3 regions of the Tardiphaga alba genome follow, and region 3 is predicted to be linked to each of the others. Evidence: riboswitches for the same ligand, from Rfam matches in the RefSeq annotation. Region 3 holds a riboswitch; each other region holds the start of a gene.
The links. A riboswitch is a leader RNA that binds a small molecule or an ion and turns the genes downstream of it on or off. The one in region 3 is predicted to bind cobalamin.
Positions count from the first base shown of each region.

Region 1 (3,841 bases), 2.5 Mb from region 3:
TTGTAGTTATTGAAACGGGTGGAATCGAGAATGCGTCCATTGACCAGGGGTGTTCCCCAATAGCGCTGCGGCTGTACGTCGGCATAGTCGCTGAGGAAGGTCCAGGTGACGTCCTCGTTCTGCTTCACCTGGATGGCAGCATGCACGGAGACATTTGAATTGTTGCCGCGATCGACCCAGCCGTCGGAGAGATTGCCTGTGGCAGTGATGCGATAGGCGACGTTTTCGCTCACCGGGCCGCCGCTATCGACCGCGATACGCTTGGTCATGTTGGTGTCGAACGAAATCGCGGCCTGGTTGGTGGGTATCCAGGTCGGCAGTTTCGACACCACATTGATGGCGCCGCCGATGGCGCCGGATCCGTACAGCACAGAGGCCGGCCCACGCAGCACCTCGATGCGCTCTGCGGACCACGTGTCATAGGGGAAAGTCGCTGTTCCCTGGCCGACATAGAGTTGGGTGCCGTCATAGATCGTCATGACGGAACTGGAGCCGGTGAAGCCACGTGCGCTGAAAGCGAGGCCGCCATTGCCAAGCGAAGGATTGGCGGTGATGCCGACCGCATTCTGCGTCACGGCGTCATTGATGTTCTGCTGGCCGCGCTCCGACATGGTCTGCGCGGAGATGACATCGACGCTGGCGGGGGTCTGCAGGCGGGTGAGGCCGAGACGGCTGCCGGTCGGCGCGGTGCCGGTGAGATTCAGCGTCGGTGCGGCGAAAGCAGGGCCGGTCGGCGTCACAACGGGCGCTGCCGTGGTCGCAGCGGCATTGCGTTGCGGACGCGCCGCGCGGCTTGCATTGCCGGTGGTGGCGCGGCGTGCGCGCTGCGGCTGGGGGATGGCTGGACGACAACAGGATCGAGCGTCTGGCTCGGCTTTGCATCCTGCGCGGTGCCTTCGGCGGACCACATGAGGCACGGCAGTGCGACGGTGCAGAGGAGAAACTGGCGCCGGAACGACGCGGCGGAGGAAACGGAGGTCATTTGCAAAAAAGGACTCGCGATAACGTGGCACGTCACCGCAAACCAAGCCGCTCTGCACCCGCTGACGAACGCAACTCGACTTCCATCAGGACACCCCGCCCAATGTGCTCGCGTGTGACCACGACTGACGGCAGGTCTCCTGGCTCGCGGGTCATTGCCTTGCGCCGCCTTCCCGGATCGAAATCCAGTGGCTCTTGGCGCAGGCTCGCCGCTTACAGTTGCGGGGGCAGCCGCGGAATCGGTTCGCGCAACAAGCGTTGCGCGGGCCTCACCGCATTCCCTATTGGTCCCGAAGGAACCGTCATGCTCACGTTTGGGTGATGTTGACGAATGTGTCAACGCACGCGCGGATCGATGGCGCCTTTATGGCCATTGGTGTGTGGATCATGCACCACTCGCTCGCGTTACACGATCTGGCCATGGCGTAGTCTGCGCATCGCAAAGATTGCGATAATGAAGCTCACAAGCAGCAGTAGCGCCGCGCGGGACGCGATGCGCCACGCGGTTGTCGTGGTCGCTGTCTCCTGCCGCTGCCACACTGGCAGCGCAGTCATCTCGGCACGCGTCGTCGCGCGGTCTGTTGCGATCTTCGGCGCGAAGAATGCGCGCCAGCCGTTGTGGAAGGCTTCCGTCTGGTTCTTGAAAGCGACGAAACGGCGGGAATCGTTACCCGCTACGAGATTCAGCGCCTCATTGACCAGGATCGCGGGTGACAGGAAGCCAATCAGATCCACCAGTTTCTGCTGTTCCAGCAATTGATGGTCGAACTGATTCAACAACGGCTCAACCTGTGCGTCGACGCGTTGCTTGGCCAGGAAGAAAGCGCGCATGCGGGGCGGGACCTCAATGCGACCGTCCTTCACTGCCAAGGTCTCGGGATCCGAGGCATAGCGATAGTCCGTGCTGTACATGTCTTCATACTCGCGCAGCGCATCGGCGGTCACCACGCGTGTGCGACTGGCAAGCTCGGTGCGCGACGGCGCCGGGCTGATGGCGCCGACGACGAGATTCATCACGATGGGCAGGATGAGGACGAGGAACGTCCAGCCGGAGATCAGGATCAATGCGTTCGACGAGGACGCACGGCCGAATGCATTGACCAGTGCTGCCAGCGCGAACCAGAACAACGTATAGCCGGCGACCACCAGCGCCCACAGCGCCATGAACAGCAGCGAATCCATGCTGCGCGTTTCCGGAAACAGCGACAGCAGCACGAGCGGCGGTAGCGGCAGTATCACGGCCAGGAAGACGAGATAACGTGCGCTCGCTTTGGCGGCGATCAGCGTCGTCAGTGCCATCGGCTGCGCGAACAGCATCCGCAGCGTGCCCTGTTCGCGCTCGGCGGACAGCATGTTGAAGGACAGGCCGATCACCAGCAGCGGCAGTACGAAAGTGATGACGAAAGAGAGATCGAAATGTCCGCTGAGCAGATTCCAGGGATTCTCGATCTCGGTGTCGTACATGAACTGGACCTTGCTCAGATACGAGATGCGATAATAGTTCGGCACCATGTCGGATTGACCGATCGCCAGCGCCGCCAGCGGCAGATTCGGCAGTGTGGTGTGGCGGCCGGCGAGGCCGCCCGCGAGCGCCGCCGGATTGGCGGGGTTGCCGAACGGGACCAGCGCCTGCTTGCCGTCGAGCACGGATTGCAGCGTCTTTTCGTTGGCCGCTTGTCGCTTGGCGCTGTGTTCGATGACCTCGGCGATCATCGCGCTGCGCTGCTTGGCCTGGGTGATGCCGACGAACAGGCCGCCCAGCACCATCGCCGCGAGCAGGATGGCAACGATCGGCAACGTGCGGTCGCGGGTGAGGATGGTCAGCTCATGCCGGAAGATGAGCTGGAACGTGGATGTATGCTTCATCTGCGACATGTCAGGCCATCCGCTTCAGGCTGCGAGAGACGGCGATGGAAGCGAGCGTCGCGGCAGCGGCGAACATCGCGGCCAGCAGCAAAAGGTCGGGCCAGTAGCGGCGGGCTGCAAAGCCGATCGTCGGCAGCTGATATTTGAATTCCGGCACGGTGGCCCAGAGTTTTGAGCCGGCCTTGTAGCTGAAATGAGCGTTGCCGAGCGTGTCGGCATGGGCGACGAGATCGTCGCTGACAATCTCCTGGATCTTGCGGCGTTGCAGTTCTGCGGCGGTGGAGAAATCGCGGTGCTGCGCGAAATCGGTTCCGGCTAGGCCCATGGAAAAACCGCGCAGCGTGATGACGGGAGCGACGAGGCCGATCCATTGCTGGAAGCGCTGCTGGCGCTCGAACGTGTCCCACAATTTGCCGAAGGTCTGGTCGAGCACGCCATAGCCTGCATGGTCATCGACCTTGAGCGCTGCGCCCCATTTGCTGAGCGGCAGAGACGGATCCCATTGCTCCTTGACGCCGAAACTCGATTTCCAGGCCTCGCCTGCGGCTTCGGAGATGTCGTGCGACAAGTGATTGTTGAAATCGAGCCGCGACGGCGTGGGATCGATCACATTGGCAATTTCCGATGCAGTGCGCGGGGCGATCAATGTCGCTGCGACCCAGAAGCCAAGCAAGAGCACGACGGCAGCGCGCGACGAGCGCACCATGGCGGAGACCGCGATGGTGAGGAAGACGAAGAAGCCGAGATAGAGCCCATAGCCCGCAATCAGCCAGAGCATGCGATAGACCACATCGAGCCGCTCGGCGGAGGGCAGGCTGATGGTGGCGACGACCGAGAACACCAGCCAGACCGGAATCACCAGCGCGCAAGCGCAGGCGGCGAGCGCGAGCGCCTTGCCGAGTAGCAATTGCCGCGCGGGCACGCCGATGCTCAGCAATTGCCGCAGCGTGCCGCGTTCGCGCTCGCCGCTGATGGCGCCGAAGCCGATCACGAT
Region 1 covers NZ_CP036498.1:416,465-420,305, forward strand. Annotated here, with positions in the region: gene RPMA_RS02025 (TonB-dependent receptor) at 1-740, opposite strand, end outside; cobalamin riboswitch at 1,095-1,300, opposite strand; gene RPMA_RS02030 (DUF3526 domain-containing protein) at 1,387-2,856, opposite strand; gene RPMA_RS02035 (ABC transporter permease subunit) at 2,858-3,841, opposite strand, start outside.
Region 1: another riboswitch for cobalamin. It lies ahead of RPMA_RS02025 (TonB-dependent receptor); the one in region 3 lies ahead of RPMA_RS13915 (TonB-dependent receptor plug domain-containing protein).

Region 2 (3,841 bases), 2.5 Mb from region 3:
CCGCTTCGAATGGACGCTGGCGGGCTACGAGATCGTCAAGAAAGACCTTGTCGCACGCGATCCGAATAATGTGAACATCATCATGCAGGTCGGTCAGCAGTCGTCGCGCGGCGTCGAGGCGTCAGTCGGCATGCTGCTGGATTACGGCTGGCGGATCGATGCCAACACAACCTTCCTGCAGGCGCAGTATGATGAGTTCAGACAGCCTAGCGGCGTCAATTTTGCTGGCAATGTCCCGCAGAACGTGCCGCTGAATGTCTCCAATATCTGGGCGACATGGGACTTTGCACCGAACTGGTCGGCCAATGCCGGTATCCAGATCGTCGGCAAGACCTATGCCGATGCGGCCAACACGCTGGCGCGCCCGACTTACAATGTCGTCAATGCGGGCGTGCAGTGGAAGCCCGATACGAACACCACCGTCTCGCTGCGCGTCTACAACCTGTTCGACGAGATCTACGCCGTCTCCGGCGGCACCAATCAGTGGGTGCTCGGCATGCCGCGCACGGCGCAGCTTGCGGTGAATGTGAAGTTCTGATCGCGCCAGCTGTCATCCCCGCCTAGCACGCCGAAGGCGTGCACGGAGCGGGGATCCAGTACACGCTGTCGCGAAAGCTCCATCACGAAAATCCGTGTCTACTGGATCGCCCGGTCCTAGCGCGCAATTGCGCGCACGGCCGGGCGATGACAGTGCGAGTTGTCCCGCAGTGGGAGTGATGCGCCGTTTCAACACCGCGACAACAACTCACCATACCACTCGTCTGCGAATTGACTCATTCCAGATTTTCACCCTAACGTGATCGCGACGGTTCCTTCCGGGGACCAAAAGGGAATGCGGTGAGGCTCTTTGTTGATAGAGCCGATTCCGCGGCTGCCCCCGCAACTGTAAGCGGCGAGCCTTCGCCACATGCCACTGGGCCCCTAGCCTGGGAAGGCGGTGACAGGCACCGACCCGCGAGCCAGGAGACCTGCCGTCAGTCGTGGTCACACGCGAGCACATTGGGCGGGGTGTCCTGGTGGAAGTCGCATCATCGGTCTGAGGACCACGGGCGGCTTTGTTTGCGGTGACGTGCCACGTTATCGCGAGTCTCAAGCCGATGTCGTTCCATCCTTCCGCATCCAGACGATGCCACCTGCTCCTCTCCTCCGTCGCGCTGTCCTGCCTGCTCTGGCCCACTGAAGGCTGGACGCAGACAGCACAACGCAGTCAGACGCTCGATCCTGTCGTCGTGCAGCCGTCGGCCACGCAGCCACGCGCCCGCCGTGCCGCAACCGGCAACGCCGCGCGCAATGTACGCTCGCGCCAGCAGCGCAATGTCGCCGCGACGACTGCTCCGCCGGTTGCGACGCCAACTAGCCCGGTCTTCGCAGCACCGACGCTCAATCTCACCGGCACCACGTCCACCGGCAGCCGCCTCGGCCTGACGCGCCTGCAGACGCCGGCCAGTGTTGAAGTGATTTCGGCGGAGACCATGGCCGAGCGCGGCCAACTGAATGTCGTTGATGCCGTGACCCAGAATGCCACCGGCTTCACCGCCATCGGCGAACCCGGCAATGGCGGCATCGCCTTCTCGACCCGCGGCTTCGCCGGCAGCGGCTCCGTCACTTCTCTCTATGATGGCACCCGCCTCTATGTCGGCGCGGGTACCGTCAATTTCCCGTTCGATACCTGGACCGCCGAGAAGATCGAAGTGCTGCGTGGCCCGGCCTCGGTGATGTATGGCGAAGGCGCCATTGGCGGCGCCGTCAATGTGGTCTCGAAACTGCCGCTCTGGATTCCGCGCAACCAGGCCGAACTCTCCATCGACACCAACATGACACGCCGCATCGCGCTCGATAGCGGCGGGCCGATCAACAAGGACGTCGCCTATCGCATCGCCGTCACCGGCAATGCCAGCGACGGCTGGATTGATCGCGACAACCAGTCGAACATCGCGCTGCATGCCGCCGTACAGATCAAGCAGAACGAGGACGTCACCTGGACGCTGTCCACCGACTATGGCGACCGGCATCCGTCGAAATATTTCGGCACGCCGCTGATCAACGGCCAGCTCGATCCGGCGACCCGCTTCAAGAACTACAATGTCAGCGACAGCACCATCCGCTACCAGGACAGCTGGAGCCAGGTGAAGACCGAATGGCAGGTGGCCGACGGCATCACGCTGCGCAACACGCTCTATTACATGTATGCGAAGCGCCACTGGAAGGAGGTCGAGATCTACGGCTTCAATCCCGGCACCGGTCAGATCGACCGCAGCGACTATCTGGAAATCTTCCACCAGCAGCAGCAAGTCGGCGACCGCATGGACGCCACCTTCACCGGCCACCTGTTCGGCATGGTGAACACCTTCGTGGCCGGCTTCGACGTCAACCGCATCGACTTCAAGCACACCAGCAATTCGCCCTTCGGAGGCTTCTCGTCGGTCGATCCCTATAACTTCAATCCCGGCCTGTTCGAGAGCCCGGACATCACGCGCCCCGGCTACAACGCGACCACCAATCAATATGCGTTCTTTGCCGAAAACCGCCTCGCCGTCACCGAGCAGCTGGCGCTGATCGCCGGCGTGCGGCAGGACCAGCCGAGCGTGACCCGTACCGACTTCCGAAATCCCGCCAACAGCTACACACGGGATTACTCGGCGACGAGCTGGCGCGCCGGCGTCGTCTATACGCCGATCCAGAACCTCGCTTTTTACGGCCAGTATTCGACGGCCGCGGACACGGTGGGCGGCCTGATCTCGGCGAGCAATGCCAATTCCAAATTCGATCTCGCCACCGGCCGGCAGGCCGAGATCGGCGTCAAGCAGTCCTTCTGGGGCGGCCGCGGCGAATGGACCCTCGCCGGCTATGAGATCGTGAAGAACAATCTTCTGTCCGTCATTCCCGGCAGCGGCGGTGTCGTCCAGCAGGTCGGCCAGCAATCTTCGCGTGGCGTCGAGGCCTCGATCGGCCTCGTTCTGGATTACGGCTGGCGCATCGACGCCAACACCGCTTTCCTGCGCGCCAAGTATGACGACTTCCAGCAGGATAGCGGCGTGAACTTCACCGGCAATGTCCCGTTCAACGTCCCGCAGAACGTCTCGAATATCTGGGCGACATGGGGCTTCGCACCGAACTGGTCGGCCAATGCCGGCGTGCAGATCGTCGGCAAGACCTATGCGGACAGCGCCAATACGCTGGAAATGCCGGCTTACACGCTGGTCAGTGCGGGCCTGCAATGGAAGCCGGATGTCAACACGACCGTGTCACTGCGCGTGTGGAACATCTTCGACAAGATCTATGCGACGTCGAGCTACAGCGACAATCAGTGGATCCTCGGCATGCCACGCACGGCGCAATTGGCTGTGAACGTGAAGTTCTGACGCGTGGCACGAGGACTGAAACGAAAACTCCGGCAGTGGCTGTATCTCACCCACCGCTGGATCGGCATCGTCACCTGCCTGTTCTTCGCCATGTGGTTCATCTCGGGCGTGGTGATGATGTATGTCGCGTTCCCCGGCCTCTCCGACAAAGAGAGGCTGGCGGCGCTGCCCGAGATCGCATGGGAGAAGGCAAGGCTTTCTCCTGACGATGCGATGAAGGCTGCGGGCATCACGCGCTATCCGCGCGATCTACGCCTGATGATGCTCGATGGTGAGCCGGTCTATCGGCTGAGCGACTGGAGCGGCAAACGACAGACGATCTCCGCGATTGATGGTCATGCGATCGCTGGGATTTCCGAGCAGCAGGCGCTTGCGATTGCTTCACATCATCCTGCAAGCAAATCGCCGCGTTTCGAAGAGATGATCGACCGCGATCAATGGAGCGTCGTCGCGCGTTACGATGTGCTTCGACCGTTCTA
Region 2 covers NZ_CP036498.1:411,874-415,714, reverse strand. Annotated here, with positions in the region: gene RPMA_RS02025 (TonB-dependent receptor) at 1-538, shown strand, start outside; cobalamin riboswitch at 790-990, shown strand; gene RPMA_RS02020 (TonB-dependent receptor) at 1,098-3,362, shown strand; gene RPMA_RS02015 (PepSY-associated TM helix domain-containing protein) at 3,366-3,841, shown strand, end outside.
Region 2: another riboswitch for cobalamin. It lies ahead of RPMA_RS02020 (TonB-dependent receptor); the one in region 3 lies ahead of RPMA_RS13915 (TonB-dependent receptor plug domain-containing protein).

Region 3 (3,841 bases):
GTGGTGTGATTGCCGAACTGGTCATGAGAGTCTTCGCGCACATTGGCGACCACGAAGATGCGATCGGCGAGCTGCGATTGCAGTTCGACGAAGCCGGCCTTGTTGCCGGTCTGTGCAACAAATTCCGCGCTGCTCAGCCGGTCCGTCTGCTGTTCCGCGCCGACGACGATGTTGTTGCCGCGTGTGATCTCCGCCACCGTGTGCCAGTCGAATTTCAGCCGGTCGCCGGTGCTGCTGCTCGGCGTTGCCGATGTGGGCGAACGGTCAAACCGGTTGTTGTTCGAATAGTTGACGCCGAAATAGCTGCGGATGCGACCATCCAGCGCCGTCCACACGGCTTCCTCGCGGGTGGCGAATTGCTGCACGGCGTGCGAGCTCTGGGTGGGATTGGGTGCGCTCGGGAAGTTGAAGTCGTCGCCGGTGAAATAGAGCAGCGCATCGGTGTAGCGCAGCACCGAATTGATGGTCAGGTTCTCGTTCAGATCGACGCCGACTTTGCTGGAAATGGTCTTGTTGTCGTAATTGTTGCCGATCGCCCGCTGACCAGGTGGCAGCGACTGCTGCGGCGTGACGGGGACATCGCCGGCATGAAGATGAGCGACACTGAAGGCGTAGTTCACATTGTCCTTCGAGCCGCTGAGACCGATATTCTGGTTGAAGGTGTTGAACGAGCCGGCCTCGAATGTGCCGGAGACGCGGGCCGGGCCTTCGCCCTTGCGGGTGATGACGGAGATCACGCCGCCGATCGCATCGGAGCCATAGAGGCCACTTTGCGGGCCGCGCAGCACTTCGATTTGCTGAACATTCGCTGTCAGCAGGTTCGCATAGTCGAACGCGCCGTTCGGCGTCGAGGGATCGCCGACATCGATGCCGTCGATCAGCACCTTGGTGTGGTTGGAATTGGTGCCGCGCATGAACACCGAGGTCTGGCCGCCGGGGCCGCCGGTCTGCACCACATTGAGGCCCGGAATGGTGGCGAGCACATCGGGCACCGCGCGATATTGCTGGGTCTCGATGTCCTTCTGCGTGACGACGCTGACCGAGCTTGCGACGCGATCGACGGAGGTCGCGATGCCGGTCGGGCTGATCACCACGGGCGGGAAGGGGTTTGGTGCGGCCGTGACGGTCTCCGCAGGGGGCGCAGGCCGGCGGGCGGCGCGCCGGGTGCGGGTCTGCGCCGGCTGCGCCGTTGCGGCATTCGGCCGGGGCGTGACGATCTCGACGGGAGGCAGAAGGTTCGGCGAGGCGATTTGCTGGGCCTGCGCGGCGCCAGCACCGAGCGACAGCGCAAGGATGCAGGAGCTGAGCAGGAAGCGCCCGTGAGTGGGCGATGGACGGAAGGCGGACGACATGAGTGAAACCTCGGTGGTGACGTCAGTGGCACGTCACAGCGAACGAGGTTCACGTGAGACTCTGGGAGTCTCCGATGAACATATGTCTGTACTCCCCGACCGACATCTTCGCGTGTGACCACGATTGACGGCAGGTCTCCTGGCTCGCGGGTCGTCGCCTCCGCATCGCCTTCCCGGGACCGAGTTTCCCAGTGGCATCTGATGAGAGGCTTTCCGCTTACAGTTGCGGGGGCAGCTATGGCATTGAGGCCCGTCGCAACGCGCCTCGCACCACATTCCCTTTTAATCCCTTGCGGGGGACCGTCGGCTGCACGTTAAGGATGATGGTAGCGGGGTGTCAAGAGAAGCAGAGCGATGCCGGACGGCATCCCTGTTGATCGTGTTTGCCTCGCAACACGCGCTGTCCGCTTTCGCCACATTATGTGAAGCCGACGAACCGCGTCGCTTCCGCCACCGATTTGCGCTCGGACACCACGGCATTGGCAGGGAATGTGTCATCGGGCCAGCCGAGCGCGATGCTCTTCATGATGATCTGGTCGTCGGCGATCCCCGCATGCTCGCGCACCACCGGCGACTGCATGATGCCCTGGCTGTTGATGACGGCGCCGAGCCCGCGCGACCAGGCGGCATTGACGAGGGCGGTGGCCACGGCGCCGCAATCGAACGGCGTATCGTCGCTGCCGTCCAGCACGCGGTCATAAGTCACGATGATGCAAACCGGCGCATCGAACTGGCGGAAGCCGCGCAGCACCCAGTCCTGCCGCATCTCCTTGTCGTCGCGCGCGATCCCCATCGCTGCGAACAGCTGCTTGGCAACACCGACCTGACGGTCGCGATGCGCGCCTGCAAATGGCTGCCCGGTGCGGAATTCGCGCGACTGCGGAATGCCGGCGACCATGCGCTCGGTATTGCCGGCGCGGATCTTGTTCAGGGGCTCGCCGGTGATGACGTAGAAATTCCATGGCTGCGTATTCATCGACGACGGCGCGCGCATCGCCAGATTGATGATTTCCTCGATCAGCTTCTGCGGCACCGGATCAGGCTTGTAACCGCGGATGCTCCGGCGGCCGAGAATGACGTCATCGAACTGCATGGGCGTGAAAGCTCCCCGAAAGGCGTTTTTGATTGGCGGGGATATTCGTGGCTTTCGCGGGCGCGTGCAAGATTGACATCGCAGCGCGGGTGCCATTCCGCGACGTGGACATTCGCTGTGGGGCGAATTTCGCTTCGCTCATGCGCCGCGCGTATTAGGATGCGGTCACGGCTGCGCCGCGCGCGTCGATCGCAATGACAAGATCAACAAGAAAGTCGGAAGTGCTGATGTCAGAGAAATTCAACCAGCTTCGTGCCCGCCTGCGGCTGCCCGTGATGGTGGCGCCGATGCTCCGCATCTCCGTGCCGGCGCTGGTGGCGGCGAGCTGCAGCAGCGGCGTGATCGGTTCGTTTCCCACCGTCAACGCGCGCACACCGGATCAACTCGATCGCTGGCTCCACGAGATCAAGGACGGCATCGCCGCGGCCGGCCGCTACGACGCGCCATACTGCGCCAACATCCTCGCACGCTCGGACCCGGACAAGCTGCAGGAGGATCTGAAAATCCTGACCATGCACAAGGTCGAGATCGTGCTGGTCAGCACCGGCGCGCCGGAAAAATATGTACGGCCGCTGCAGGAGATCGGCTGTTTCGTGATCGCCGATGTCGCATCGGTGCGCCATGCGGAGAAGGCGCTGAAGCAGGGCGTGGATGGCCTGGCCTTGCTGACGGCAGGTGCGGGCGGGCAGACCGGCTGGGCCAACGGGCTGGCCTTCGTCCGCGCCATTCGTGCGTTCTATGACGGGCCGCTGTTCCTGGCGGGCGGCGTCTCCGACGGGCAGGCGCTGTGGGCCGCGCAAACTCTTGGCTGCGATCTCGGCCTGATGGGCACGCGCTTTATCGGCGCAGAAGAGTGCGCGTCATCCGACGGCTACAAGGCGATGCTGGTCAATAGCGGCATCGACGATGTGGCGCTGACGCGTGGCATCAGCGGTATCGACGCCAATTTCCTGCGGCCCTCCATCATCGCCTGCGGTCTCGATCCGCAGGAGCTTGCCGCGCCGGTCTCGCCCGAACGGGCGCGCGAAATGTTCAGCAGCTATGCCGGCGACATGCGTGGCCCCAAGCGCTGGGTCGACCTGTGGAGCGCCGGGCACACCGTCTCGGGCGTCACTGCCGTGCAAAGCGTGGCGGAGGTGGTGGAGCAACTCGCCGGCGAATATGCCGACGCCCAGCGCGCCACCCGCACGCTGCTGGCGCAGAGCGAAGCCGCGACCGCATGAGGTGACGGCGGCGTTGGGGCGGGCGTCGTAGCTTGACGCCCACGTCAGGATTTGCGGCAATCGCCGCAAGGCCAATCAGGCCATCGCCAACGGGAGGACCAGATGCCGGACACCATGAGCCTCGAGCGCGCCACCGAATTCGGAGCAGCCTGGAACAGCGGCGATCCCGACCT
Region 3 covers NZ_CP036498.1:2,920,653-2,924,493, forward strand. Annotated here, with positions in the region: gene RPMA_RS13915 (TonB-dependent receptor plug domain-containing protein) at 1-1,352, opposite strand, end outside; cobalamin riboswitch at 1,465-1,672, opposite strand; gene RPMA_RS13920 (nitroreductase) at 1,771-2,445, opposite strand; gene RPMA_RS13925 (NAD(P)H-dependent flavin oxidoreductase) at 2,673-3,668, shown strand; gene RPMA_RS13930 (nuclear transport factor 2 family protein) at 3,771-3,841, shown strand, end outside.